4 regions of the Leuconostoc mesenteroides subsp. mesenteroides ATCC 8293 genome follow, and region 2 is predicted to be linked to each of the others. Evidence: riboswitches for the same ligand, from Rfam matches in the RefSeq annotation. Region 2 holds a riboswitch; each other region holds the start of a gene.

Region 1 (7,387 bases), 570 kb from region 2:
TGCGCCAAGCAATTACTATCAATCCGGAAATTAAAGGGGTTAATTCCACCAAGGGGCGAATTTAAAATATTAGATGATTTTGTGAAGTTAAATCGTATAATACAAAGGAGAAATATATGGCGATTATTATCGTAGACTATGGCGCGGGTAATATTAGAAATGTCATGAAAGCAATTGAATATACAGGATTAAATGCCAAAGTTTCTCAAGATCCTGCCGAGATTGCTGCCGCTGATGGTCTGGTAGTGCCAGGAGTTGGCGCTTTTGCCTCAGCAATGGATAAACTTCGAGAACGTAATTTGGTTGAACCAATAAAACAGTTTTCAAATAGCGGTAAACCATTGTTGGGTGTTTGCTTAGGGATGCAGTTACTTTTTGACTCATCAACTGAATTTGGTGAAACGAGAGGTCTTGGGCTAATTCCCGGGCAAGTGGTTGAATTACCTAAACAAGAGAATTATAAAGTACCGCAAATGGGCTGGAATCAGAACAAAGTGAGCCAAATCAACCAAATCACTCGAACAATGAATGATAAATATACTTACTTTGTACATAGCTATTATGCGGTAACGGATTCAAAATATATTGCGGCAACTGTTAATTATGGAAAAGTTGATGTACCAAGTGTTGTGGTTAACAAAAATGTGATTGGTGCCCAATTTCATCCAGAAAAATCTGGACAAGATGGATTAGAGATTTGGCAAAACTTTAAGGAAATGGTAGAAAACGTATGATTTTTCCAGCAATTGATTTATTAAATGGTCAATCAGTTCGCCTTTATCAAGGGGATTATGAAAAAGAAACCACAATTAACCCAGATCCATTGAAACAGGCAAAACAAATTGAAAGCGCAGGTTTAAAGCATTTACACCTGGTTGATTTAGATGGTGCAAAGGAAGGAAAACCAGTTAATCTAAATGTTATTCAATCTTTGCGAGAACAAACAAACTTGTTTATTGAACTTGGTGGCGGTATCCGGACTCTTGAACAGGTTAACCAATACTTAAATATAGGCATTAATCGTGTGATTATTGGATCAGCAGCTTTGACTCATCCGGAACTTGTGCGAACAGCGGTTGCAAAGTATGGCTCCGATAAAATTGTTGTTGGTGTTGACGGCCGTGATGAAAAAGTTGCCACACAAGGTTGGCTTGAAAATTCTGATACGAGTTTTGATGATATTGTTGAAGCTATGTTATCAGTAGGTGTTTCGAATTTTGTTGTCACCGATATCGCCAGAGATGGGACCCTATCAGGTCCTAACATTGAGCTATTATCACGTTTACAAAATAAATTTCCTAAAAGCAATATTATAGCTAGTGGGGGTATTGCCAATATTAAAAACGTTACAGATTTACAAGCAAGCGGTATTCACGATATTATTGTTGGCCGAGCACTTTATGATGGAGATGTGACACTAGCTCAATTAAAGGAGGTGGATGGATGACTTTAGCCAAACGAATTGTTCCAGCATTAGACATTAAGAATGGTAGAGTAGTTAAAGGGGTTAATTTTGTCAATTTACGTGAAGTAGGTGATCCCGTTGAATCAGCGAAAGCCTATCAGGCTGCTGGCGCTGATGAGCTAGTGTTTTTAGACATTACAGCAACTTTGGAAGAGCGGGATACCATCATGTCAGTCGTTGATGCTGTTTCCAGGGAAGTATTCATCCCCTTGACCGTTGGCGGCGGTATTCGAACGACAGAAGACATGGGTCGTTTAATTAAAGCGGGAGCTGATAAAATATTTGTTAACTCTGAAGCAGTAAAGAACCCAGCGCTAATTACGGACGGGGCTAAAATATTTGGCTCGCAAGCTATCGTCGGCGCAATTGATGCTAAATGGGATGAGTCGGCTGGTATTTATCGGGTCTACGTTTCTGGCGGATCTAAGCCTACAAGTCTTGATGCTATTGAATGGGCCTTTGAATTAGTCGCTCGTGGGGCTGGCGAATTGCTAGTAACAAGTATGGATGCCGATGGAACAAAAAAAGGGTACGATATTCAACTCTATGATCAACTAGCAGATGCTGTGAATGTACCAGTAGTAGCCTCGGGTGGTGCTGGTTCAACACAAGATTTCGTTAATTTATTTGAGAAAACTAAAATTGACGCAGCACTAGCTGCTTCAGTATTTCATTTTGGTGAAATTAAAATACCAAATTTGAAACGAACACTGAAAGATGATGGTGTGGAGATACGCATATGATTGGAACTGAACCGGATTTCAACAAGCAAAGTCAAAATGGTTTGATCCCTGCTGTCATTGTCGACGCGGAAACAAAGGCATTTTTGATGCTAGGCTATATGAACAAAGAAAGTTATTCATTAACCAAAAGTACTGGGCAAACTTGGTTTTGGTCTCGTGAGCGACAAGAATTGTGGCATAAAGGGGAGACTTCGGGTAACATACAACAGGTCGTTAGCATGACATTAGATTGTGATTTAGATACTCTGCTAATTCATGTGAATCCTGCAGGGCCAGCCTGTCATACTAATGCTTACTCATGTTTTTTTAACACGATAAAAGGTGAAGGTTTAGCAGATGCTAATCAAGCAACCATTGCAAATAAATGGACTGATGGTTATTTTCCAAAAGAGTAAATACCACACTAAAAGGAGAAATGATGCCACAACAAACAATTGAAGAACTTTATGAACAAGCACTTGAGCGCAAACAAAATCCCCAAACAGGATCCTATACTGATTATCTATATCAAAAAGGATTAGATAAAATTCTAAAAAAAGTGGGAGAAGAAAGCACGGAAGTAATTCTCGGCGCCAAAAATAATAATGAAGAGCTAATTTATGAAACTTCAGATTTATTGTTTCATTTAATGGTCTTATTAGTTGAAAAGGGTGTCAGTTTAGATGATATTAAAGATGAATTAGGTTCACGCTTAGGAAAAAAATCATTATTGCATGAACGCGCTGATTGGCGAGGAGATAAGAAAAATGAAAAAGACAGTTAAAGCTTTAGCAGCTTATCAAGCAGAATTACCGGTAGAAACTGTAAAAGCAAAGTATGGATTGCAACATTTAGCCCGCTTATCAGCCAATGAATCTGTGTATGGTCCATCACCCAAAGTTGCTCAAGCTGTACGTGCTGTTTCCGATGATATTTTAGGTTATTATCCAGATGGACAAGCGACAGAACTACGTGAAGCGGTAGCTAAGTTAAATCATGTTGACCCACAACATTTGGTGTTTGGTGCTGGCGCAGATGAATTGATTGAGCTGTTGACTCGTGTTGTGTTGGAACCAGGATCAAATATTATTATTCCCAATCCGACATTTGGTGAATATGCGATGCATGCACAAATCGAACAGTCTACAACAAAAAAAATACCCGTTAATGTTGATAACGGGAATGTTGATTTTGATGCGATTTTAGATGCTATTGATGATAAAACTGCTATGGTATGGATAGCTAACCCCAACAATCCAACAGGGGTATTCGAAACAACCAGCTCCATTAAGCGCTTTTTGGACAAGCTGCCAGCAAATATTACGTTAGTAGTGGACGAAGCCTACTATGATTTTGTAGATGAACCTGATGCTACCGTGGCACCTTTGGTAGCTGAGTACACAAACTTGGTTGTGCTACGTACCTTATCAAAGGCATACGGTCTAGCTAATTTACGTGTTGGATATGGCATTATGCAAGATCCCCTTTATAGTGCGATGCAAGCAGTTCGTTTACCGTATAATTTATCAACCTATCAGATTGCTGGTGGCACGGCTGCTGTATTAGATCAAGAGTACTTGCAGAAAAATGTCCAACGTTTTCAAGTAGAGCGCCAAAAGTTCCAAGATTTTTTGACTAAAAATAAGTTTAAGTTTTATGAATCACAGGCTAATTTTATTTGGATAAAGGTTGGCGAAACGAAAAAAGTTGGTCAAAAATTATTAGAACAAGGTTTCCAAGTCAACGATCGACTTAATCCTGAGTGGATTCGTATTGCGTTAGGTACACCAGAAGACAATGCTGAATTAAAATTGGCTTTTTTGAAAGCTACAAACAAATAAATTCACGGATACACAAAAATGTTACGTCATTGAATAACGACGCAACATTTTTGTGTTATTAAATTTCACTTCTTTACATCAATAGCCTTACAAAGAGTTTGCCTGATTTAATACATCTTTGAAGCGCCAGTCTTCTTGGTGGTAGGCTTGTTCCCAGAACTGCCATTCTAATTCACAACTTTTAAGAAAAAACTGTGTGGCCTGTTGGCGTTGTTGAGTTGTTGCATTTTCTGCCAAGCGATCTATCCATTCAAAGATTTTGTCAGATAGTGAAACTTCCGGATCATCATCTGTATTATCATAAAAATCAATCCAGCTTTTGAATGGGTTATCATTTGTGTTCGCTTTCTCCTGAACTTGTTTTTTTGCAATTTCATTATAGGTCCAAGGGCACGCCTGAAAAGCAGCTAGAATATTTAATAAGGAGCCGGTGTCAGCCGCACGATACATATGTGATTCGTATAGATATGCTTTAGGTGTTGGCGTGGCGTGTTGCAATGTTTCATATTCGACGCCGGCAACGTCACAAAAAACATGATGGGGATGAATTTCGCTATTTAAAATGAAATCAATTGAATCAGCAAAAAATTTCATTTCATTACGATCAGTTAATTTTGTAATGGCATTGGCATAAATTTTGATAAATTCACTAAGATATTGGAAATCTTGTTCAACGTAAAAAATCAAAGCTTCTCGGGGGACGTAACCGTCCGCGATGCCACGAACAAATGCGTGATCATGAATGGCTGTCATAATTGGTGCAGCTTGGGTGCGCAATTCTTCTGAAAACATAATTTCTCCTAAAATGTTTACATGTCCAACAAAAAAAACTCTCTCTTGACTATAGGCAAAAAAGAGTATCTTTTGTAAAAAGAATACCACTTTCCTACGCTAGTATTGACTAGATCAGGTTCGAAGGGATTGATAAGTAATATCATCTCAGCCAAGAAGGCACCCCTAGTGGACAGCATATATATTTTTTAATGAGATTAGCATAGCATTGAAAAATTAAAATTGCAAATGGTTTTATGGTGTAGCTAATGGGCTAGAAAATTTCTTTGCATTTAAAATTAGAATGGGTTATACTAATTCACGAAGTTAATATTTTATCTGGGGTACCGTAAGGTTGAGATAATACCCATTGAACCTGTCAGGTTAATACCTGCGAAGGAAGAATAAGTTAGATTAAGATGTCTTTTTGATGCCATCAATCACTAAATTCTTTTGTGGTTGGTGGCTTTTTGTATAGACACTTATACTATAAAAGGTATTTTATCGAAACATACAACCTCGAAACAAGAGGAGAGATGTTTATGGAACAAGTAGAAACAGTAACAGCGGGATCAAAAGGGAAATGGTCTTTGCGAGAAGTCATTTTAATGGCGTTGATTGGTATTGCCTTTGGTGTGATTTATTTTATTATGGATCCAGTGTACACAGCACTTGATGCAGTTTTAGTTCCGCTTGGGTTACACCAATACACCATTGCAATCACTATTGGGCCATGGATGATGGCAGCCCCATTGGCTAGTTATTTATTGAAACGTGTTGGTGCGGGATTAATAGGTGAATTGCTTGGCGCCACTGGAGAAGCCTTGTTGGGCGGCTATTGGGGTGTTGCAACACTAATTTCTGGATTTGTTCAAGGTATCGGATCAGAGCTTGGTTTTACTTTGACAGGATATAAAAGCTGGAAAATGGGTTTGATTTTGTCAACATTTACTGGAACATGCGTGACATTCATCTGGTCATTGTTCCACGATGGATATCTACAATTTGATTTTGGTATGCTAGTTGGGTTGTTTATTGTTCGCTGGATTTCAATTGCATTTTTTGCCGGTCTATTAGTTTACTGGATTGTCAACTTGCTAGAGAAGTCTAAATTATTAAAAACAAACCGATAAGGTCAATAAAAGTATGACGGAATTAAAGGCCAATCATTTAGATATTAAATTTGACGATGAAATTATCTTAGAAGATATTTCACTGGAGATTAGACCAGAACAATTTATATTATTAGTTGGTTCATCTGGATGTGGCAAATCAACTTTGATGACTGCCTTAGCTGGGTTATATCCTAAATATGGCGGCGAATTGTCACAGGAAGTGTCTTTGAACCATCAGTCAATTGCTCAAATCAAAGCGAACCATCGCGCTAAAAAAGTTGCCATGCTATTTCAGCATCCAGATCAACAATTTGCCATGGATCGCGTAGAAGATGAATTGATTTTTTCATTAGAAAATTTATCTTTAACTACCGAGGAAATTGATAAGAGAATTAATTCTGCTTTATCAGAGGTAGGAATTGAATCACTGCGACACCGAGAACTTTCATACTTGTCAGGTGGAGAATTGCAAAAGGTTGCTTTAGCTGAAACATTAGCGATGGGTGCAGAAATTATTTTATTGGATGAACCTTTTGCGGCCGTTGATCCAGAGCATCGACATGAGTTACAAGTATTGTTAAAAAAATTAGTTGATCAAGGACATGGTATTTTAGTTTCAGATCATGACACAAGTGGATACGAAAATCTGATAACAGATTTATATCGTATTGAAAATCGACATATAGCATGTATTGATTCTACAGCTTGGTCTCCTTTTTTTAAACAAGATGTAAATGATAGTATTGTTACTAATGATGAATTTAATGAGTCTGTGTTTAGCATGGCACATGTGACGGTAAACAACGGTAAACAATCCATATTGAAGAATAGCAGTTTTGAGTGGGCAAAAGATAAAATCACCTTAATTACTGGACCCAATGGTATTGGAAAATCAAGCTTACTGCTTACTTTTGCAAGATTACACGATTATGAGGGCTCGTTGTTGTATCAAAGGAAGCTACTCGATAAACTTCGTAAAAAAATATATGCTAGGAAAGTTGGTTTAGTATTTCAAAATGCAGCTGACCAATTTTTAAACATTACCGTTTCTGAAGAAGTTGAGCAGGCTAGAGCCCATAGCCATCACGCTGATTATTGGACAAATGAGAAGGTTGACCAGTGCATCCAAAAGTTAAATTTAATAGGTATTGAAAAGCATAGTGTTTACGAATTGTCAGGTGGCCAACAAAAAAAGCTACAAATACTGATTATGTTAATTATTGCACCCGATACCTTGCTGTTAGATGAGCCATTATCTGGATTGGATACGAATTCTATTCAACATGTCATGAAAATCATTAAACAGTCATCAAATGACCTTGAACAAAGTATTATCATGATTTCACACCAAACACACGGCATTATTCAATATATTGATTATCATGTTCGCTTTGATCAAAATGGTTTGAAATATGAAAGTGTAGTTAATTCATGAATGAAACACAAAAATTACTATTAGTATTGCTTATTTCG
Region 2 (7,387 bases):
ATTCTATCCTAGTTGATATACAATTTAGTTATCATAATGAAAGCGCTTACAACGTTTTTGTTTTTAGGAGGCCAGGTTAGAATGTCAGATAAAAAAATATCAGCTGGGTTAGCAGCTTTGAAGGTCATGGAAGGATGGGGTGTTCATACTATATATGGTATTCCTTCCGGAACATTAAGCGGGTTGATGGATGCTATGGGACATCCTGAAAATAATATTAAGTTTTTGCAAGTTAAACATGAAGAAGTTGCTGCAATGGCCGCCGTGATGCAATGGAAATTCGGTGGAAAATTAGGCGTCGCTGTTGGATCAGGTGGTCCAGGGGCTACTCATTTGATTAATGGCTTATATGATGCAGCTATGGATAATACGCCTGTATTAGCAATTTTGGGGTCAAAGCCAGTTCGTGAATTAAACATGGATTCCTTCCAAGAATTAAATCAAAATCCAATGTATGAAAGTATCGCTGTTTACAATCGTCGCGTAGCTACTGCCGAACAATTGCCTCATTTGGTTGATGATGCAATCCGTACGGCGATTGCCAAGCGTGGTGTGGCTGTTCTTGAAATACCTGCAGATTTTGGATTTTCACAAATTGATGCCAATTCGATTTATTCAACACCACTGTATTCATCAGGCCCAAAGTATAAAGAATACAAATCAGCACCTGTCGATAATGCTGATATTGATGCTGCTGTTGAACTATTAAACCAAGCAAAACAACCAGTTATTTATGCTGGTGTGGGTACCATGGGTCATGGCTCAGCTGTACAAGCATTATCTCGCAAAATAAAGGCGCCCATTATCACGACCGGTAAAAACTTTGAAACTTTTGACTGGGACTTTGAGGCCTTTGCTGGTTCAAATTTCCGAGTAGGGTGGAAGCCAGCCAACGAAGCTGTTCTCGAAGCTGACACTGTCTTATTTGTTGGAACAAACTTCCCATTTTCAGAAGTTGAAGGGACATTCCGTAACGTTGACAAGTTTATCCAAATTGATAACAATCCTGCAATGCTAGGTAAACGCCATCAAAATGATGTTGCCATCCTCGGTGATGCTGGTGAAGCAATTGATGAAATACTTGCCAAGGTTTCCTCGGTTTCAGAATCACCTTGGTGGCAGGCTAACATTAAAAATATACAGAACTGGCGCGATTATATGACCAAACTTGAAAAAAAGACCGAGGGCGACCTACAAGCTTACCAAGTTTATAATGCAATTAATGAGCATGCAGCAGATAACGCTATTTTCTCAATTGATGTTGGTAACGTAACACAGCTATCAGTTCGTCATTTGCACATGACACCTAAAAATATGTGGCGCACGTCACCATTGTTTGCGTCAATGGGTATTGGTCTACCGGGAGGTATTGGTGCCAAGAACACTTATCCAGATCGTCAAGTTTGGAATTTGATAGGTGATGGTGCCTTTTCAATGACGTATCCAGATGTTGTGACAAATGTTCGCTACAACTTACCAGTCATCAATGTTGTCTTTACCAATACGGAATATGGCTTCATCAAAAATAAGTACGAAGATACTAACACCTACAACTTCGGCGTTGACTTTACAGATGTTGATTATGCCAAAATAGCCGAAGCCCAAGGGGCGATTGGATTGACAGTAAGTCGCATTGAAGATATTGATCGCGTCGTTCAGGAAGCGCTTAGCTATTATGGTAAAGGCCGTGTCGTGGTGATTGATGCAAAAATCACTAAGGATCGTCCAATCCCTGTTGAAACATTGAAGTTAGATAAAAGTTTGTATAGTGCAGAAACTGTTAATGCTTATAAAGAAAAATACGAAGCGCAGGAACTCGTCCCATTCCGTGAGTATTTGGAATCAGAGGGACTAACTTCAAAATATATTAAAGACAGTAATGACAATAAGTACAGTTTCTAACAAGATACTTTTTGATGTTTAAATGCATTTTGTTTATACCTTGCCACCACCAATCCAATCTATAATGCTAACTAGTATGTATCATTTGACAAAATTTATAGACGATACTATAACATAGTTGTAGACATAAAAAATTTGATGGAGGTGTAAATATGTCAAACAATTTAATGCAACGTTTTAGTTCTGATGATATTTTTGATTTTATGAATCAGGCTATGCATCCTTGGTCCGATCAACGTTTACTACCAAAGTCGATCAAGACTGATGTGATTGAGAAAGATGATCGTTTCACCGTTACTGCAGAATTAGCTGGGGTAAACAAAGACGACATCAACATTGATTACAAGAATGACCAACTTTTGATTAGTGCTAAACGTGATGAATTCAAGGATCACACTGATCATGACGGTAATATTTTGCAGAGTGAACGGACCTACGGATCTGTGTCCCGTGCTTACTATTTGCCAGGGGTGGACTCAAGCAAGATTACAGCAAAATTCGCAAATGGCGAATTGCGCGTTGAATTGCCTAAGCAAGCAACTGAACAATCAAGTACTAATATTAAGATTGACTGATCTATAACTCGGTGTTTCTATTAATTCGTCCTTTGTATTAGCCGTTGAGGCATTAATTGATACAAGTAAAAAAGCTCGTCCGGATGGATGAGCTTTTTTTGTATTGGGCATATTACATTTTTATGTTGGGCATCCACTTATATCAAAGACTTCATGACTTATTAGATGCTTTCTAAAGCTTCAAATATAGGTGTATCACCATCACTCATTTTTATAACTTGATCTATTGTTGAATTGTGATTCAAAATGTCCGCTAATGTTGCGCCAACATTTTGAATTGAATTCTTCGTTAGCGCCTTATCATTCAAGCTAATTTTATTGGTTCCTGGTATGTCTACGAGTGCAGTTGCTTGTAAAATCGTATAATTAAGTTTCGTTTGTTTCACAAGATAATTATCCGCAAAAAATTTAGCGATATTATAATTCATCAAATCAGCCATTGCTGGATTATGCCATTTATTAGGTTCAAGTGAATATGCTGAGCTCAGCATGATATATCTAGAAACACCATTCGATTCAGCTATATTCATTGACTTGACTGCACCAAAAGCATCTGTTTGTAACAAGTCTTTATTGCGCGATCCGGCTACAAAATAAATTGCGTCAATGTCTTCAACTTTTTGAGATAAGGTTTCAATATCATCATGTAAATCAAAATTGATCGCAGTGATATTTTTGTGTTTCATTGTCCTTTCGGGGTTTCGTGATCCAGCTATAATTTCGTGATGTTGATTAATCAGGTGCTTGATTAACTCTTGACCAACACGACCATTAGCACCAATAACAAATATTTTCATTTTTTATTTCCTCAAATTAGGCTCATTTTTGAACATACCTTACTATATGTGAGTTTAACATAATTTATATTTTTGTGTTGCTAAGCACTTTCATTTAGAAAATGAATAACTGGCTTAAGAATTAAATACGATGTTCACTTTTGAAAGAACGATAAAAAGATTTTGTGAATGATTTTTGAGGACGAGACAATTGTATAATCCTTTGACTTTCCCCTCCAGATAGATGATGATTTTTTCCCTTACATATAAATGGTCACCACTTACATTTACACACTGACCTGTCGTCAAGTATTTTTACCTCTTGTCGTAATTCTTATCTCAACAGTTATATTTTTCAGTATGATATTGAGTGTTGAAAGATATTTCTAATGTAGAAATTTTGTTGATCCGGTTTGTTTGTTGTGTAAATTGTCATTTCATACTAACCAAAATTTATGTAAAGAAGGGAAGTATCATCATGGCTGATATACTAAAATTTATTTTCGAAATCATTAACAACACACCGTTCTGGGTATGGGTTGTTTTAATTATACTAATTAAACGAGGTACGTCATTAATAAATGACAGTCCTGCTTCTATTGGAAGATCAATCATAATGCCTTTTATTTTCGTTATTTGGGGTTTAAATACAGTAGTAAACAAATTTTCTTCTCCAAATACATTGCTGAGTTTTTACTTAGTAGCATTGATTTTAGGATTTTTGTTCAGTTACTTACTTTATATGCGACGATCTTTTTATGTTGAAGATGGCCAATTAATTCAGGAGGGTAGTACCTTACCTTTAGTTATTATGCTAACCAATTTTCTAGTAAAATATATTCTAAACGTTATTCTCGCTATCCATCCAGTACTTTACACTCAGATGAATTTCAACATTTTTTATGGTATTGTTTCTGGGTTCACAGTTGGATTATTCTTTGGCGGCATTTATAAAACGCTTATGGCAAAGAAACAATTTTTGAAGTCATAGTGAAAGGGGCTATTCCAGTCCCCAAGATCATGCTTCATTACACCATCGTAACCGTAAAACATAAACAAAGGTTCATGTAACTAATTACGCGTGTCTTTTGACAGAGGTTGCAAAATAAGATATACTCGGTTAATAATTGAATAGTAAATAACTAGGGGCGCCAATTGGCTGAGAAGAACCCTTTGAACCTGAGATGGATAATGCCAGCGGAGGAAAGTGAATTGTGTGATGCAACAGTAACTGGTTAGCAATACATATTTAAAGCAATTTTTGAGCACTTTTGTCCGCTGGCAAAAGTGCTTTTTTTGTGGAGGTAAAGCATGGATTTAACAAAAGTTACTCAACAAATTGCGTCGCAGCAAGATGATTTATTAGAATTGGTAAAGCAGTTGGTTGCTTTTGAGACCCCAGCGCCACCAGCGCGTAACACACGTGAGGCTCAAAATTTTGTTGCTGACTACTTACGGCCTTTAGGATTTGATATTGATCAATGGGCATTATATGACAACGATGACATTGTGGTTGGAACCAAAAACGGTGATTCGACATATCAGAGCTTGATTATTAATGGACATATTGATGTTGCCTCGTTAAACCCTGATGAGCAATGCTCTGCTACTAAGCAATGTAAAAAAGCGCGACAAAGGCGGCATCACAGACAAAACTAAAATTGCATCTAGCCCTGAGGAAATAAAATTGACCCCCAAGCCGTGGTTCGACAATGTCAACCCAAATATAACAAAGAAGCACATAGGTGATCAGATGCCAGTGCGGGGTGGCTCGTTTAATAAAATTAGTCGTTTGTGGCGGCAGGACATCCGTGCTGAGACAAATGCAGAACGTCAATTCTTAAGAAATCAAAAAAAAGTTGAACAAGAAAAGGCTAACGAAGAATACGAGTCAGAAATATCCAGAAGATTGTAAGGAGAAAAATTTTCTTGTCAAATGGTTTTTTAGCATCTGTGAAAATTACAGATAAAAGCATTATAATAGTTTACCCTCGATAAATAATGTAATGACAATATCTCGCACCCTTTTAAAAATTTTTCATTTTAGATTAATTAATAACAAAATTAAAATAAATAAATAATTTATTCCATATATTAATTAGCTTTTTTATAAGACATTAAAAGTCCGTAGCGATTATTTGAGTACAATTTCGTATTTCAAAAAAATATAAAAAAGGTCAATCTATGTTAGATTATCTAACAGGAAATGTGAATACTATAATAATTTGTGATAAATTCTAATCATATCATAAGGAGGGTTGTATTCGATGAAACTAGAAGATATTAATTACATTGTGAAAATTTTAAATGAAAATAACTTGACCCATATTTCTTTTAGGAATGGTGACTCTAAAATTAGTGTTTCAAAAAATATTCTTAGCAATTTTCAAAGCGGTGTGAATGCTGAGTCAGAGACAGAAAAACAAGTACCTACTAGTGAGTATATTACATCGCCTACGGTCGGAACTTTCTATGTTTCATCTGACCCAGAGTCAACACCGTTTATTTCTGTTGGACAAAAAGTAACAAAGTCAACAGTTGTAGGTATTGTTGAAGCTATGAAAATGATGACTGATGTTTTAGCAAACAAGGATGGTTTAATAGCTGAAATTTTAGTTTCAGACGGTGAATCAATTGAATACGGTCAAAAGTTGTTTAGGTTATCGTAATGGGTGAAAAATTTGTAGACAATTTCAAAGTTTTAATTGCAAATCGAGGAGAAATAGCTGTTAGAATAATTCGTGCTGTCAAAATGTTAGGATTTCAAACCGTTGCGGTATATTCGTCAGCAGACAAAGACTCATTACATGTAGCAATGGCGGATGAATCAGTACAAATCGGTCCGTCTAATGTTGCAGATAGTTATTTGAATCAAAAAGCAATTTTAGCAGCGGCTGAGATCACACATGCAGATGCGATTCATCCAGGATATGGTTTTTTGTCAGAGAATCCTAATTTTGCCAAGCAGGTTGAAGAAATGGGAATCGTCTTTATTGGTCCAACTAGTGAAGTTATCGCACAAATGGGTGATAAAGAAAAAGCCAGGCAATTTATGTCAGAGGCTGGAGTTCCTATTGTTTCAGGTAGTGATAGTTTTTTTGAAGATGTTGATATTGGTTTTAAACAGGCAAAAAAAATTGGATATCCAGTTATGCTAAAGTCAGTAGCTGGTGGTGGCGGAAAAGGTATGCGTCTAGTATCAAATCAAGACAGTTTTAAATCGCTTTTTGAGGTAGCCCAGAGTGAAATCATGGCGTCAGTTGGTGATCCACGGATGTATCTTGAGAAATTTGTTTCTAAACCGCGTCATATTGAAGTACAAATCCTAGGTGACGGTTTAGGCAATGCCATAGTTTTGGGGGAACGAGACTGTACGATTCAAAGTCACCATCAAAAAGTAATCGAAGAAGCTCCTAGTCATTTACTGGATGAAACGACACGAAAAAAAATGTTAGCAGTTTCTCTAAATGCTGTAAAAAGAATGGCTTATCGAAGTGCAGGCACTTTTGAATTTTTATATCAGGGTCCTGGAAAATTTTATTTCATGGAAATGAATACAAGAATTCAAGTTGAGCATGCTATTTCTGAAGAAGTTTCAGGAATCGATATTGTATCAGCTCAAATTCAATTAGCAAGTGGTCGAAATATAAATGACATTTCAATTGGCTCAAAAAACAATTATGCTATTGAGGCACGCGTGTCCGCTCTATCCGCAGGCACAATTACTGGATTACATTTGCCCACCGGATTAGGAATTAGAATTGAAACGGCTGTGTATCAAGGATATAAAGTACCTCCATATTATGACGCGATGATTGTAAAAATTATTGCAACTGGCATGACTCGGCATGAGACATTAAAAAGATTGCAGATAGCGATAGAAGAGACAGTTATATTAGGTGTGGACACAAATTTAGATTTGTTGATGAGAATTATTATTCACCCCGACTACATGTCAGATAAGAATAAAACAGACATTGACTGGTTGGATTTTCAAATGAAAGAATAGGAAATTTTTAAAATGACACCAACAGAATTTAGAAAAAAAGTGAGAAATAACGAATTTCAAAAGCCAACTGCTGGGATGTGCCCAGGATATGCTCAAACAAATTTAATTGTTCTTCCTTGAGAAGA
Region 3 (7,387 bases), 230 kb from region 2:
ATTAGATTTTGGTAGCCTACTTGATTCTCAGCTAATAGTACGACTGGAAATAGCGTGGCAGTATTCACAAGTCCGTTGACCATTAATGTCAAGCCAAATAAAGGTTTAATCCCATGCTTTTTTGTTTGTCGAAACCAGTCTATCGCCCCGTACATTACATTAACATCAGCCAGTGCAATGGCTTCATAACCACGAGTCTTTGCCGTTTGGACAATTTGTTCAATTGTATTTGGATTTTTTAATAAGCTATAACTGCTTAAAATTTGAAGCGGTGCGTACATTTCAACTCCTTATACGAACATCCGTTTTCTTTAATTATACAGAAAAATCACAGAAAAGTCGTTAATTTTAACAAATATTAGGGTTCCGTAAAATCACAGATTAGACATTTTCTATTTTCTTGTTTAAATTCCCTTAAAAACTTGCCATTTGTGAAAAAAGGTGTATTATAATGACAGTAAAGAGGTAAAAATCATGAAATACATTATGGTAGCAATTTGGTCGGCAATATTTGGTGAGATTTTGGGTTATATTGTATCCCAATTGAATTCTGGTACTTATGATTTTGTTACTGTTGCTGTCATTGCTGTCATTGTTGGTGAAGTTGCGCTAGTTGCAATTCCAGCAATTTCAGGATCAGCTGCACCAAAAGAAGTTGCGTCTGAAGAATAAATCACAAGATTAAAAAAGAGCTCAGTTGAGCTCTTTTTTGTTTATCTAAAAGTTATTTTTCTTGTGCAAGTTTTACAATTTCTAAAATGACGTCTGTTGCCTGTTCCATAACAGTTGTAGAAACATATTCAAAACGGCCATGCATATTTTCGCCACCGGCAAAAATATTTGGTGTTGGTAGCCCTAGGAAAGTTATTTTTGAACCATCGGTACCGCCACGGACAGGCTCAATAATTGGTTTAATCTCTAAGTTATTCATCGCTTTTTCAGCCAAATTAACTGAACGCATATCATCTTTCAAGATTTCACCCATATTATAGTATTGATCTTTCAATACAACTTTAATACGCTTTTCCCCTAATTTCTGATTAAAGGCATCGGCAATATCTAATAATCTTTGCTTACGTTCTTCAAATATATTTCGATCATGATCACGAACAATATATCGCAGGGTTGCTTCTTCAGGATTACCGTCAACTGCTAGAAGATGCCAAAATCCTTCTGTTCCTTCAGTATTTTCTGGCCGATCATGGACTGGAAGTTGTTCATGGAAATCAAATGCTAGTTGAATGGCATTAACCATTGTATCTTTTGCAGTTCCTGGATGAACATTTCGTCCCTGAATTGTGATAACGGCGCTCGCAGCATTAAATGTCTCCCATTCAAGCTCGCCTAACGGTCCGCCATCCATTGTATAAGCGAAGTCAGCACCAAATGTTTCAACATCAAAATGATCGGCACCAATACCAATCTCTTCATCTGGTCCAAAAGCAAATCGCAAATCACCATGCTTGATCTCTGGATGTGCAATTAAATACTGAGCTGCCGTAATGATTTCAGCATCTCCAGCTTTATCATCAGCACCTAATAGTGTTGTGCCATCAGTTGTAATTAGAGTATGTCTCGCATATTTTTTTAAGCTAGGAAATTCGTTAGTTGTCAATTCGTAACCACTATTTCCCAACTTAATTGACGATTGGCCGTCGTAATTTTCAATAATTTGTGGGTTAATGTTCGCTCCATTAAAATCTGCAGTATCAACGTGTGCAATAAAGCCAATTGTAGGCACAGCACTGTCATCAATATTGCTTGATAATTCCGCAAATACATAACCATCCTTCATGGTGCGTACATTTTCAAGACCAATAGCTTTTAACTCCTCAGCTAAATCTGCCAAAAAAGCGACCTCTTTAGGTGATGACGGCACTGTTTCTGAGTTCTCATCAGATTGTGTATCTACCTTTACATACTTCAAAAAACGTTCTGTCAATTCAGGATACTTTGTCATATATTACTCCTTTTTGAGCATTTGCTCACTGTTTTAACCGTTAACTAAATATATTTGTATGGATCTGTATTGATTTTTGTAGCAACTACATCAACAGTGTCACCAAACCATTCTTTGACCTTATCAACCATTTTTTCGTTAGCAATAGCTTCCATATGATGATCAGGATCAATCACAATAAAATTTGAAGCCAAGATGTCATGCCCAACGTGATAGTAGACATCGGCTGTGACGTAGGCATCAGCTCCTGCTTGTTGCGCAACCCGCCACCAACGGCCACCATCTCCACCTAGCACAGCGATCTTTTGAATTGGCTTTGTCACATCTTTAGCAATAACACGCACTGCTTGAACATGAAACAAATCACGAATTTTCACAGCGTATTCTTGTACAGAAATTGGTTGCTCTAATTGTCCGATCCTGCCAAGACCAGTTTTCTTATCTACATTTGGTACTAAAGGCACTACATCTTGAATACCAAGTGCCTCGGCCAACCAATCATTCATGCCACCTTGTGCACTGTCCATATTAGTATGTGAAGCATAAACAACGATATGGTGTTGAATCAAATCTGCATACATTCGATTTTGAGGCTGTGATAAGTCTAGATTTTTCGCCGGGAAGAACATGACCTCATGGTGTGCCCATATAAAATTGACCTGATTATCAATTGCTTCTTGAACCACTTCTGGACGAACATCAAGGGCTGTCATTACTCGATGTACAGGCTGTTTAGGATCACCAATTTGCAGTCCCGTGGGGTCACCCTCCTCAGCTAATTGTTTCGGCGCAAAAAGTTCAATCTTGTCAATTAACTCTTGTGCAATCACTTGATAACCTCCTGAATTTGCTGATATTTTTTTTTCCAATCTTGATAAATGGGTGAATCAGCTTTTCCAGCAAATTCAAGATTTTCAAAAATTGTGTCGATACGATCCAATTCTTTCTGCCATTTAGCAACAAAAACTGACGTTTTTCTCTTTCGCAAGACAGGACCAAATTTTTTATCGAGGCTTGATAAACTTTGGGTGCCCTTTGTTGCAATCATAATTTCATAAAAGTGGTTATCCTCTTGTTCAATAACCTCGTCGTTAATTTTATACTGATGATTGTTTAGCCACGTTCGCACAATGTGCTCATCAGTATTAGGTTGTAGTATAAGCGTTTCAAAACGTTTTGCTCTTGAAAATCCCGCTTCTAATATATCTGTAATTAAGACACCACCCATACCAGCGATTGTGACCGTGTCAATATGATCCTCATCTTTAATTGCCGCTAATCCATTCGCCAATCTCGCCTCAAGTTGTGTGGTTAACGCTCTTCGAACAATTTCGTGCTGCGCATTTTCGTAAGGTCCTTTAGCAACCTCACCAGCAATCGCAAACGATATTTTGTTATTGATTAATAGATTAGCAGGTAAATAGGCGTGATCAGAGCCAATATCGGCTAACCTTGCGCCTTTGGGTACAAATGAAGCCACAGCTGCAAGCCGTGGTGAAAGATGAATACTGTCCATTTTCTATCCTTAGAGTTGTTTTTTTTACTCATTTTAGTATAACAAATAAGTCAATATCTCGCTGATATCATGTACTTTTAATTAATAAAGACCACAAATTATATCATACTCAAATTTCATAATTAAAAACATTAGAATGTTAGAAAATATAACATAATTTTGGGATTAAATTCTATTGCATACGAATAGTTTGCACGATAATTTGTCTTGTGTTACACTCTAGGCGTGAGCTTTTCACAAATAACTGAAAACACCAAAATCTGGGGTGCCGTCGCGCTGAGATAAAACCCATCACACCTGATCTAGTTAATACTAGCGTAGGGAGATTTACTTGAAAATGTATTAATGAACTGACATATCTTGACGGTACTATGTTTTGTAACGTTATCACTATAATATATGACGGTACTATGTTTTGTAACGTTATCACTATAATATATGATGATGAAATAACACAAGTTTGTTAAGTAACGTTTCTGCATTGAGATCATGACCACAATTTTTCAAGCCAGTCTTCCTTGTGAAGTCTGGCTTTTTCTAATTACACCCGATTTTGCGGTGATTTCGGTTACATCAATTATTAACCAATAAGTCATGTAAACAGTTGTATAGCTCATGCACCTATTGGTTAATATCGGAAATTTTAGGAGGTTTTGCAAATGTCTGCAAACAAATGGTCACTTCGCGATGTTATCTTCATCGCACTAATCGGTGTTTTTTTTGGATTTATATTTTGGGCTTGGGCATTTGGTTATAATGTCATCGCTGCCTTTTTAACACCATTTGGATTAAGCGCATATGCTAATGATGCAACATTGGGTCCTTGGCTAATGGCTGGTCCGATGGCTGGGTTCATCTTACGTCGTCCTGGCGCATCAATTATAGGTGAAACACTTGGCGGCACAATTGAAATGGTGTTTGGCTCTCAATGGGGTGTCATGAACGTTGTTTCTGCATTAATCCAAGGGTTTGGTACCGAACTTGGATTTGCTGTATTTGGCTACCGTCGTTGGGACAAAACGAGTTTGTCAATGTCTGTCATCACAGTTACCATTGTGACGTTTATTTGGGACCTGTTCCGTAATGGTTATGCTGACTACTCATTTGGTTTGTTGATTGGATTATTTATTACTCGCCTCATTTCAGCAGCTATTTTTGCAGGAGTTATCGTTTACTTCACACAAAAATTAGTTGCTAAATCAGGTATCCTAGAGGTCAATAAAAACGAGGTGGTCTCATGATATCAAGTATTGCGGTCCAAGTATTGCCGATGACAGCTGACACAGAAGAAGTCATTCGCATAGTTGATCATGTGATTGCTTATATTGACAAGAGTGGTGTCAACTATCAGGTAGGTGCTTTCGAATCAACTCTCGAAGGTGATTACGATCAACTAATGGATATTTTAAAAAATTTGCCCAAGGTTGCAGCAGAAATTAGTGACATCCCTGTCATGGTATACAGCAAAATAAACATGGCTACAGATTCTGATGTTTTAACCATTGCAAAGAAAACAGATAAATATAAATAAGCGGAATTTCCGCGTACATAGGGAATTATTATGGTTACTCATTTAAAACATATCAGTTTGTCATATGGCAATACAAAAATACTTGATGATACCACCATGTCAATATCTCACAATAGTTTTAACCTGCTAATTGGTCCCTCTGGCTCTGGAAAATCAACCCTTCTCCGAATATTTGCAGGATTATATCCGCAACTAAAAGGTGAAGTACTTGTTAATGATCAAGCAGTTACCACATTACCGGCTAACGAGAAAGCCAAAGTCGTCGGTTTTTTATTTCAAGATCCAGACACCCAATTTGTTATGAAAACGCCACTGGATGAATTGATTTTCACTTTAGAAAACTTGCAAGTTCATCCTTCTGATATCAAGCAACGTGCAACGCACGCTCTAGAATTTGTTGGTATTTCAGACTTAACTCATCAAGACATTGACACCTTATCAGGTGGTGAAAAACAAAAAGTTGCATTGGCTATCATTGTTGCAATGCAAAGTGATTTCTTATTATTAGACGAACCTTTTGCAAATATTGATAGCCAATCTCGCCAAGACCTATTAGCTAAATTGAAAGATTTGCAAATACAGGGACAAACCACTATATTAATCACTGATCATGATTTACATGGGTACGAACCACTTGTTGATCATGTGTGGGAAATACACCACAAAAAAGTAGCAACTGTTAGTAACTTTCAGAATCGTATTTTACCGGAACAAAATGTCCACCTGCAATTACCTAAAGAAGGTGTTTTGCAATTAAAAAATTTTGAACTTTTAGTGGGGCAACGTCAATTAATTAGTATTTCTGATTTACCTTTGGCTCCCGGTGGAATTACGCTCTTTACTGGAGCAAATGGCACAGGCAAGTCATCCCTTTTCAATGCGCTAACTCGACTAAAATCCTACCAAGGTGACATTTTGTATATAGATCAAAATATCAAAAAATTTAATGCTGCTAAATATGCAAAACAAGTAGCATTGATCTTTCAAAATGCAGAACGGCAGTTTTTACGAATGACGATTCGTGAGGAAATCGCGTTGAGCATGCAACATGCGCAACAACCAGAAAAATGGTCCGAAAACGTAATTACTCGTTACTTAGAGCGCTTAAATTTGGATGGGCTACAAGATCATGTCGTTTATCAGCTCTCTGGCGGGCAAAAGAAAAAAGTTCAACTCTTGGTGATGTTAATTGTTGGCACACCAATATTATTGTTAGACGAACCTATTGCTGGTCTGGACACAGATTCCGTTCGGGTTGTAGGCGAAATTTTACGAGAAATCGCAGATAATGGACGGCAACGTTTTATTATTATTAGCCACCAACTAGATCAGCTACGCCCAATCATTGATTATCATTTGCATCTATCTAATCGAACTTTACAATATATGGAGCATTTTTTATGAATCCAAGTGTTAAATTTCTACTTATACTTATCGTTAGCATCGAACTAACTTTTGTCCTTAATTATCAAGTCAATGTTGTTGTAGCGATTATTGCTGGTATTTATCTTGTTTTTTCAAAACTGTCTTGGAAACGTTATTTGCTATTAATTGCCATGCCTATCTTGCCTGTCTTAGGTGCATGGACATCATTTACAACTTTTGGTTCCCATGAAATGGCAATTATCATGATGACTCGAATTGTTGCCTACATATTCCTAGGAGCGGCTTTTTCGTTTACAACTGACATGATCTTGCTTCTAGACACACTCGAACAAAAATTTCGTGTGCCAACCACTTTTGTCTACGGTCTTCGCGGTGCATTATCCTTTGTGCCCCGTGTTAAACAAGAAGTCCAGACTATCCGAACGGCAGCTTTAATGCGTGGTGAATCTTTAACATTTTACTCACCACAATTATTTTTCAAAGCTATTTTGGTCTCACTCCGGTGGTCAACTCGTTTAGCAGAAGCTATGGCCTCACATGGATTTACCGAAAATGCTGAGCGGACACACTTTAACACAATTGTAATCAAAAAAAGAGACTGGATGATGGCAATCAGTCTCTTAGTCATATTACAGTGCATCATAATATATCTTTAATGGGTGCAAATGTTTTACGATGAATCGGTGTAATGCCGATTTTTTTTATACCCTCAAGATGTTCTTTTGTACCGTATCCAGCGTTTTTTTCGAAACCATAACCAGGATATTTTAAACCATAAGAAGCCATTAGGCGATCACGTGTGACCTTTGCAATAATACTGGCTGCACCTATAGAATTACTTCGTGCATCTCCTTTAATTAAAAATTCTTGCGGCAAATCTAAATCTAACCGCATAGCATCTATTAATAAAGCTTCAGGTATAGGAGCCAACTGGTTGACTGCTTCGGTCATCGCAACACGTGCTGCTTCATAAATATTAATTTCATCAATAATT
Region 4 (7,387 bases), 540 kb from region 2:
AATTACATTTCTGTTCTAAACACCCCTACTATAACACCATTATTCATTCGCAAAGTATATTTTGTTTGTGATATTTTCAGCAAAACACATTATTTATAAATGTAATGAACGCCAATATTTTAAGGTAGCGCTTATATTTGCACTTTGACTAATCATACTGATTACAGCAGCACCGTTAACACCCGTAGATAAAACTGATGACAAATTTATTTCCGATATTCCACCGATTGCCACACTTGGCCATTTACTTTTGCTTGTCAAATATTTTAAACCTTCAACCCCAATCTCTGGATTTGCATCAGCTTTGCTTACCGTCGCAAAAACAGGACCAATTCCGATATAATCAATCCCTTTAATATTCTCTATTCTTTTATATTGGCTGTCATTAGACACCGATACCCCAACAGCTAGATTCCCAGCTAATTGAATATTATTGATAATATCGCCATCTTTTTGCCCAAAATGAACACCCTCTGCATCAATTTCATGTGCTAGTTGAATGTCATCATCAATAATCAATGGTACATGGTAGTCAGCTGTTAGTTGCCGGACTTTTTTGGCTACTCGTAATTTCTCTGATCCACTTAAAGCCAGTTGCCCTTTTTCTCGATATTGAAACACACTGATTTTCGATTGCAGTGCTTCCTCTAAGACTTCAAAAAAATGTCTCTCTCCATTGGTGTCCTGAGTTCCTAATACAAAATAATTTACTAATATGCTCGGATCAAACATTTTCTAGTACCTCTGGAAAATGCCTGTCAGTCACTCTTGCCTGGTGATTAAGCGGTCCATGCCCATGCCCAACATCGATACCTTCACGAATGGTAGCATCAACATAAGCTTTTGCACGAATAATAGCCGTTTTCATATCATCTCCCAAAGCTAAACGAGCAGTAATGGCCGCAGAAATTGTATCCCCTGTCCCGTGAGTTCTAATTGTATCTACCCGTGAGCTTTTAAGCCAAAAATGACTACCATCAGCCAATAGAATATAGTCATAAACATCTTTCCCGGAGGCATGTCCACCTTTTAATAATACGTTTTCAACTCCTAATTGTTGTATCTTTGAAGCTGATTGCATCACATCTTCATGGTTAGTAATGTTTGACCCACTTAAGACTTCAGCTTCTGGCATATTAGGCGTAATGAGCGTTGCCAGCGGTATCAAACTAGACTTAATAGCAACTATGGCCTCATCACTCAATAAGTGAGCGCCTCCCTTGGCAACCATTACAGGATCTAATACATAGTTACCAAAATCTGCTTGTTGTAAAAATTCAGCCACTGCTTCTACTGTGGGCACATCACCAAGCATGCCACTTTTTACAGCACTTATTTTTAAGTCATCAGCCACTGATTTTAATTGGGCATGGATCATAGATGGTGAAGTCATCGAAACTTGCTGTACACCCATTGTGTTTTGTGCTGTTAGAGCAACAATAACATTAGCGCCATAAACACCTTGGGCGGCAAACGTCTTTAGATCCGCGCTAACTCCAGCGCCACCACTGCTATCCATACCAGCAATTGTTAGAACTTGGGGTGTTTTATTAACCATGATTCAGCACACTTTCCTTAACAAAATTTTGAACATCGATATTATCAATAACAAATAATTCATCTAATAATTGATTTGTAAAAGAACCTGGTTGATTCGTTTTTGTAGCGGCTTTTTGTCCAGCAAGTTTGAATGTAGCCATTGCATTCATCACATTAGGAACCTTTAGCCCATCGGCAATGAACGCACCAATTAATGATGATAAGGCATCTCCTGTACCTACAATAGAAGATAATTGTTCAACATTTATATCAAGTGTTTGTGTGTATTGACCATCACTGACAACGTCACAAGCCCCGCTTAGCGCAATCACTGCACCTGTTTTTTTGGCGGCACGCTGTGCAATTTCAATTACGTCACCTTTTCCAGTAGCATCGATACCTTGACTAGCAAAATCAATATCGGCAAACCAAGCAATTTCGGCTGCATTGCCACGAATAACATCAACATGACCAGATGCTAAAAATTGTGTAATGGCTTTAGACCTAAATGGAACTGATACAGCAACCGGATCTAATACGACTGGCTTGCCTAATTGGTATGCTTCCTGAGAAAGTTTAATAATATCGTTAATTTCTACTTTTTGAAGCGTCCCTGTGTTAATAATCACCGCATTGGCAATTCCGGCTAATTCCTTAAATTCTGCTAGCTCGCGACTCATTAACGGTGAGGCACCAACAACATTAACTACATTAGCTACAAATTGTGGTGTAACAAAATTTGCATAAGTCAGGACAAGAGGTGATTTCGTTCTAATGTCTGTAATATTCATGATTAAATTCCTTTTTTGTTTGGCTTCGTGTTTTTAAACAAATATCTTCATTAATTTTAAAAATTAACATTAATGAATAAAAAAACCGCTAACTATCAGAAAAGATTAGTTAACGGCTAAATAGGCATATTTATACACTAGAATAGTTCATTATTATAATCTTCCTTCGCACGAATTACCGTAATCAGGTTCAATGGGTATCTCTCAGCCAGCTTGGGCACCCCAGATATTTATTTAATTCTACTTCAGTGTACCTGAATCCATATGAATAATCAACCGCCTAAGTATGCTTTGCGCACGTCATCTGATGCAAGTAGCTCTGCTCCCGTACCTGTCATCGTGATCTTTCCACTTTCCAAAACATAGCCGCGATCCGCAATTTTTAGCGCTTGATTCGCATTTTGTTCGATTATTAATACTGTCATTCCTTGTGCATTAACATTTTTAATAATATCAAAAACTTTCTCAATAAATAGCGGTGCCAAGCCCATGGAAGGTTCATCCAACAATAACAATTTTGGTTTTGCCATTAATGCGCGACCCATGGCTAGCATTTGTTGTTCACCACCAGATAAAGTCGCTGCATCTTGATTACGTCTTTCCTTTAAAATTGGAAACTGATCGTAAATAAGTGTGTATTCATCTTTCAAGTTAATACCCTTGCCTCGAGTAAAAGTACCCAACTGTAGGTTTTCTTGAACAGTCATGCCAGAAAACACGCGACGTCCTTCTGGCACTTGAGCAACTCCACTTGAGACAATTCGCTCTGAATTCATAGTCAATATGTTTTGATTTTCAAATAAAATACGTCCCTTAGTGGGTTTTTCTAAGCCCGAAATCGTACGTAAAATTGTAGTTTTCCCAGCGCCATTAGCACCAATTAGTGATACGATTTCGTTATTGTTCACCACAAAGTTAACATCTTGTACCGCTTTAATGGCACCATAACTTACGTTTAAATTTTCAACTGTCAGTAATGCACTCATTCGTTATTTTCTCCCAAATATGCACGGATCACATCGGCATTTTGCTGTATTTCTAATGGTGTGCCACTGGCTAATAACTTACCGTACTCTAATACATATAATCGCTCACTGACAGCCATAACAAGGTTCATATCATGCTCAATTAAAATAATTGTCATCTTAAATTCTTGTTGAACTTGTTTAATTAAACGTGTTAAATCAGCCGTTTCTTGTGGATTCATACCAGCTGCTGGCTCATCTAAAAATAAGATTTTAGGTTTTGTGGCCAATGCCCGCACAATTTCTAAACGTCGTTGTTGCCCATATGGTAAGTTTGTTGCCAGCGTATCTTGTACCTCCAGCATATCAAAAATACTTAGCAGCTTACGAGCTTCGTTTTTTAGTTGCTCTTCATTTTTATAAAATGAAGGTAAACGAAACAATGAACTGAATACATGTGCCTGAGTACTAGAATTCATAGCAATCATAACATTCTCTAATACTGTTCGACTTTCAAACAAGCGAATATTTTGAAAAGTGCGCGCAACGCCTAATCGAGCACGTTTTGCAGGAGATTGACGATTGACATTAGCTAACTGCTGACCATCAAATAGGAGTACTTCTCCCTCACTAGGTGAATATACACCTGTTAGTAAATTAAATAATGTGGTTTTACCCGCACCATTTGGTCCAATTAAACCAATTAACTCATTTTCGGCAGCTTCAATATTAACACCATCAACAGCAGTTACACCTCCAAAACGGATACTTAAATCACGCGTTTTCAGTATTGTCTGAGCCATGTCCGTCTCCTTCATCAAATAACCATTTCTTTAATGAAAGTTCTCGACTACCAAAAATACCTTGAGGTCTAACCAGCATCACAGCAATTAAAATAACAGCGTAGATGACCATACGCAAGGAACCAAAATTTTGTAACATTGTGTCTAACACACCTAACGCAATTGCTGTCACAACTGTCCCACTCATTGAGCCAATCCCACCTATCACAATAATAATTAAGATCATAATACTTTGCATAAAAGCATAGTCTTTAGGCGCAATAGATTGGATGAAACTTGCACGTAAGCTACCAGCCATAGCAGCAAATAATGCCCCTGTCACAAAAGCAATTACCTTATACTTAGTTGTATTAATTCCTAAGGATTCGGCAGCAATTTCATTATCACGAACGGCAATAATGGCTCGCCCAGGCATACTACGAACAAAGTTGACCACAATAATCAATGTTATAACTGCTAGTATATAAACTAATTGCCAACTCACAAAAGGTGCGATGCCAAAAATACCAGCTGGTCCGTTAGTTATTTTCAAGTTCATAATGACAATTCTAATAATTTCAGCAAACCCTAATGTTGCAATAGCCAAATAATCACCACGTAAACGCAGAGTTGGAATACCAACAATTAAGGCAATTACGCCACTGACTACGATGCCTGCAGCCATTCCCAAAATAAAGCCAATGATACCAGGAACAACTTCCATAACTAATGCTGTCGCGTAAGCACCGATAGCCATAAATCCAGCGTGCCCTAACGAAAACTGCCCTGAAATACCAACCACTAGATTAAGTCCCAGTGCAGCAATGATATTAATGCCGATAAGTACAATCGTTGTGATGCCATAATGACCAATAAGGCCAAGCATTTGAGCTACGAATATCAAAATGAACCCCATTGCAGCCAAAGATGCCCATGATAACGTGTATTTAATATGCGCTTGATCCATCAAACTTTCTCCCGCTTGTTTTTCCCTAAAATACCAGTCGGTTTAATAAGCAATATGACAATCAACATTGCATACACAATCGCATCTTTGTAATCTGAAAAAGCTGTCGCTTGAACCATTGTTTCCAATATACCGATTAGCCAACCACCTACTGCTGCCCCTGGAATAATGCCTATACCACCCAAAACCGCGGCAACAAACGCTTTCAACCCAGGAGTCATACCCATCAATGGGTCAATACTGTTATAATATAATCCAATCAAAACGCCACCAGCCGCCGCCAATGCTGACCCAATTGCAAATGTAAATGAAATTGTGTGATTGATGTTGATGCCCATTAATGACGCTGCATCTGGATCTGCGGATACTGCTCGCATCGCACGACCCATTTTTGTATTTTTAACAATGTAAGTTAATAACAGCATCAAAACTATTGAAGTTACAGCAATAATCAACTGAATATTTGAAACTTGTATACCATAAAAGTGGTATTGTACTGTCTTAATCGCCTGTGGAAATGAACGTTGATCTGACCCATATAAATAAGTCATGCCATTTTCTAGTAAAAAAGAGATGCCTAAAGCGGAGATAAGAACCGCAATTCTTGGAGAATGACGCAATGGTCGATAGGCAATATACTCAATGACCACACCAATAATGGCGCTTACTGCCATTGCGAGAATTAACGCTATAAAGAAATTCAAATGTAAAACCTTGATGAAAAAATAGCCAAAATACGCACCGAGCATGTATATATCACCATGTGCAAAATTGATTAATTTAATAATACCGTAGACCATTGTATAGCCTAAAGCTAGTAGCGCATAGACACTGCCTAGCATAAGACCATTGATTAATTGCTGAATGAAAGTAGTCATTTTAACCTCAAAATATTATCAAACGCATTAGTTTCATACGTTTCTTAGAAAACGTGTTCACTTAACAACTACGGCAGATGACTCTTTACCATCAGTCATACCGACCATAACCATTGATTTGACAGGATTGTGGTCTTTGTCAATTGACATCTTACCAGTTACACCATCAAAATTTTTCAAGTTAGCCAATCCCTTAGTAATTGCCGATTTGCTAGTTGAATTTTCATTTTCAATAGCTGCTTTTATCATGCGAACTGAATCATAAGCTAAAGCTGTAAATTGTGATGGATACTTGCCGTAAGCCTTTTTATAAGCTTTGGCGAATGGTGCTGAAACCTTAGTAGCTGGTGCATCAACTGAGAAATGTGCCGCGTAATAAACATTGCTTGTATTTTTATTTCCTGCAATTTCAGCCGTTTTAGGATCACCAATGCCATCTGGTCCAATAACCGGCACATCAATCCCCATATCACGCATTTGCTTCAAAATTGCGCCACCCTCAGTGTAATAGCCATTGATTGCAATTGCGTCAAACTTTTTATCCTTAATTTTTGTCAAAACTGCTTGAAAGTCTTTCGTCCCTTCTTGATAAGATTCAACATCTACGACGTTACCCTTAAAGGCTTTTTTAAATGCAGATGTGATACCAGTACCGTAATCGGAAGAATTGTCCTGGAAAATCACAATATTTTTAGCTTTTAAAGTCTCTGTGGCAAATTGTGCCATCTTTGTACCCATAAAAGAATTTTTGTATTGTGCGCGGAATACGTAAGGTTGAACATTCCCATTCTTTTGCAAAGTAATGTTGTCTGCACCAGCAGTTGGTGAAATCATCGGCGTCTTACCCTGAGTTGCCACTGGCACTGCTGCTTGAACACCAGAGGTAATCACGGGACCAACGATAGCACTGACTTTTTCTTTGTTAATCAAACTACTTGTTACCGAAGCAGTTTCAGTATTGTCCGTCTTAGCATCTTTGTTAATGATTTTAAACTTATAGCTTTTTCCGTTAACTTTAACACCACCATTAGCATTAATTTGCTTTGTAGCAAAGTTAGCACCATCTTGCTCAGCTTTTCCATATGAGGAAGCGTCACCAGATGTATCAAAAACACCCCCAATTTTGATCACATTTGATGTTGATGCTTTGCTAGACTTATTGACTACCCCAAATGCAACAATACCACCAATAGCAACAATAAACGCAGCGCCGATAATTACAATTTTTTTCATTCTTTCTTCTCCAATTTATTCTCTCAGTTCCTTCTTTTCACAAACAAAAAACCCATGAATACCAAAATTCATGGGTTACTAATCGTTAATAATGACAGCAGTTATACTCATCACTTCAACACCCATGAACACTGATTCCAGTTAGTCATGAGTGCGAAAAACCTCATCATGACTACAGCATGAGGAGGAGAAGGAGGGCTTGAGATGAGTTTTGTTTTTGATTCATATTTTG

What was found. A riboswitch is a leader RNA that binds a small molecule or an ion and turns the genes downstream of it on or off. The one in region 2 is predicted to bind thiamine pyrophosphate.
Region 1: it holds a riboswitch for thiamine pyrophosphate, as region 2 does, so the genes downstream of both, tenA (thiaminase II) here and LEUM_RS04790 (zinc-binding metallopeptidase family protein) in region 2, are expected to answer to the same signal.
Region 3: it holds a riboswitch for thiamine pyrophosphate, as region 2 does, so the genes downstream of both, LEUM_RS03745 (ECF transporter S component) here and LEUM_RS04790 (zinc-binding metallopeptidase family protein) in region 2, are expected to answer to the same signal.
Region 4: it holds a riboswitch for thiamine pyrophosphate, as region 2 does, so the genes downstream of both, thiM (hydroxyethylthiazole kinase) here and LEUM_RS04790 (zinc-binding metallopeptidase family protein) in region 2, are expected to answer to the same signal.

Annotation. Positions count from the first base shown of each region.
Region 1 covers NC_008531.1:1,544,757-1,552,143, reverse strand. Annotated here, with positions in the region: gene hisB (imidazoleglycerol-phosphate dehydratase HisB) at 1-65, shown strand, start outside; gene hisH (imidazole glycerol phosphate synthase subunit HisH) at 117-734, shown strand; gene hisA (1-(5-phosphoribosyl)-5-[(5-phosphoribosylamino)methylideneamino]imidazole-4-carboxamide isomerase) at 731-1,447, shown strand; gene hisF (imidazole glycerol phosphate synthase subunit HisF) at 1,444-2,208, shown strand; gene hisI (phosphoribosyl-AMP cyclohydrolase) at 2,205-2,603, shown strand; gene hisE (phosphoribosyl-ATP diphosphatase) at 2,627-2,971, shown strand; gene hisC (histidinol-phosphate transaminase) at 2,955-4,028, shown strand; gene tenA (thiaminase II) at 4,116-4,820, opposite strand; TPP riboswitch at 4,895-4,997, opposite strand; TPP riboswitch at 5,130-5,219, shown strand; gene LEUM_RS07560 (ECF transporter S component) at 5,342-5,932, shown strand; gene LEUM_RS07555 (ATP-binding cassette domain-containing protein) at 5,946-7,349, shown strand; gene LEUM_RS07550 (energy-coupling factor transporter transmembrane component T family protein) at 7,346-7,387, shown strand, end outside.
Region 2 covers NC_008531.1:976,253-983,639, forward strand. Annotated here, with positions in the region: gene spxB (pyruvate oxidase) at 82-1,902, shown strand; gene LEUM_RS04775 (Hsp20/alpha crystallin family protein) at 2,055-2,477, shown strand; gene LEUM_RS04780 (SDR family oxidoreductase) at 2,639-3,274, opposite strand; gene LEUM_RS04785 (DUF6622 family protein) at 3,732-4,244, shown strand; TPP riboswitch at 4,388-4,476, shown strand; gene LEUM_RS04790 (zinc-binding metallopeptidase family protein) at 4,565-4,912, shown strand; gene LEUM_RS04795 (hypothetical protein) at 4,941-5,168, shown strand; gene LEUM_RS04800 (acetyl-CoA carboxylase biotin carboxyl carrier protein) at 5,521-5,922, shown strand; gene LEUM_RS04805 (acetyl-CoA carboxylase biotin carboxylase subunit) at 5,922-7,262, shown strand.
Region 3 covers NC_008531.1:741,752-749,138, reverse strand. Annotated here, with positions in the region: gene LEUM_RS03770 (DNA polymerase III subunit alpha) at 1-281, opposite strand, end outside; gene LEUM_RS03765 (YjzD family protein) at 475-672, shown strand; gene pepT (peptidase T) at 725-1,960, opposite strand; gene LEUM_RS03755 (Nif3-like dinuclear metal center hexameric protein) at 2,005-2,790, opposite strand; gene LEUM_RS03750 (tRNA (adenine(22)-N(1))-methyltransferase) at 2,787-3,476, opposite strand; TPP riboswitch at 3,728-3,817, shown strand; gene LEUM_RS03745 (ECF transporter S component) at 4,136-4,717, shown strand; gene LEUM_RS03740 (thiamine-binding protein) at 4,714-5,007, shown strand; gene LEUM_RS03735 (ATP-binding cassette domain-containing protein) at 5,038-6,411, shown strand; gene LEUM_RS03730 (energy-coupling factor transporter transmembrane component T family protein) at 6,408-7,049, shown strand; gene LEUM_RS03725 (ribonuclease HII) at 7,033-7,387, opposite strand, start outside.
Region 4 covers NC_008531.1:439,421-446,807, reverse strand. Annotated here, with positions in the region: gene thiE (thiamine phosphate synthase) at 94-732, opposite strand; gene thiD (bifunctional hydroxymethylpyrimidine kinase/phosphomethylpyrimidine kinase) at 725-1,558, opposite strand; gene thiM (hydroxyethylthiazole kinase) at 1,551-2,330, opposite strand; TPP riboswitch at 2,475-2,565, opposite strand; gene LEUM_RS02360 (ABC transporter ATP-binding protein) at 2,603-3,316, opposite strand; gene LEUM_RS02355 (ABC transporter ATP-binding protein) at 3,313-4,098, opposite strand; gene LEUM_RS02350 (branched-chain amino acid ABC transporter permease) at 4,070-5,044, opposite strand; gene LEUM_RS02345 (branched-chain amino acid ABC transporter permease) at 5,044-5,922, opposite strand; gene LEUM_RS02340 (ABC transporter substrate-binding protein) at 5,980-7,155, opposite strand.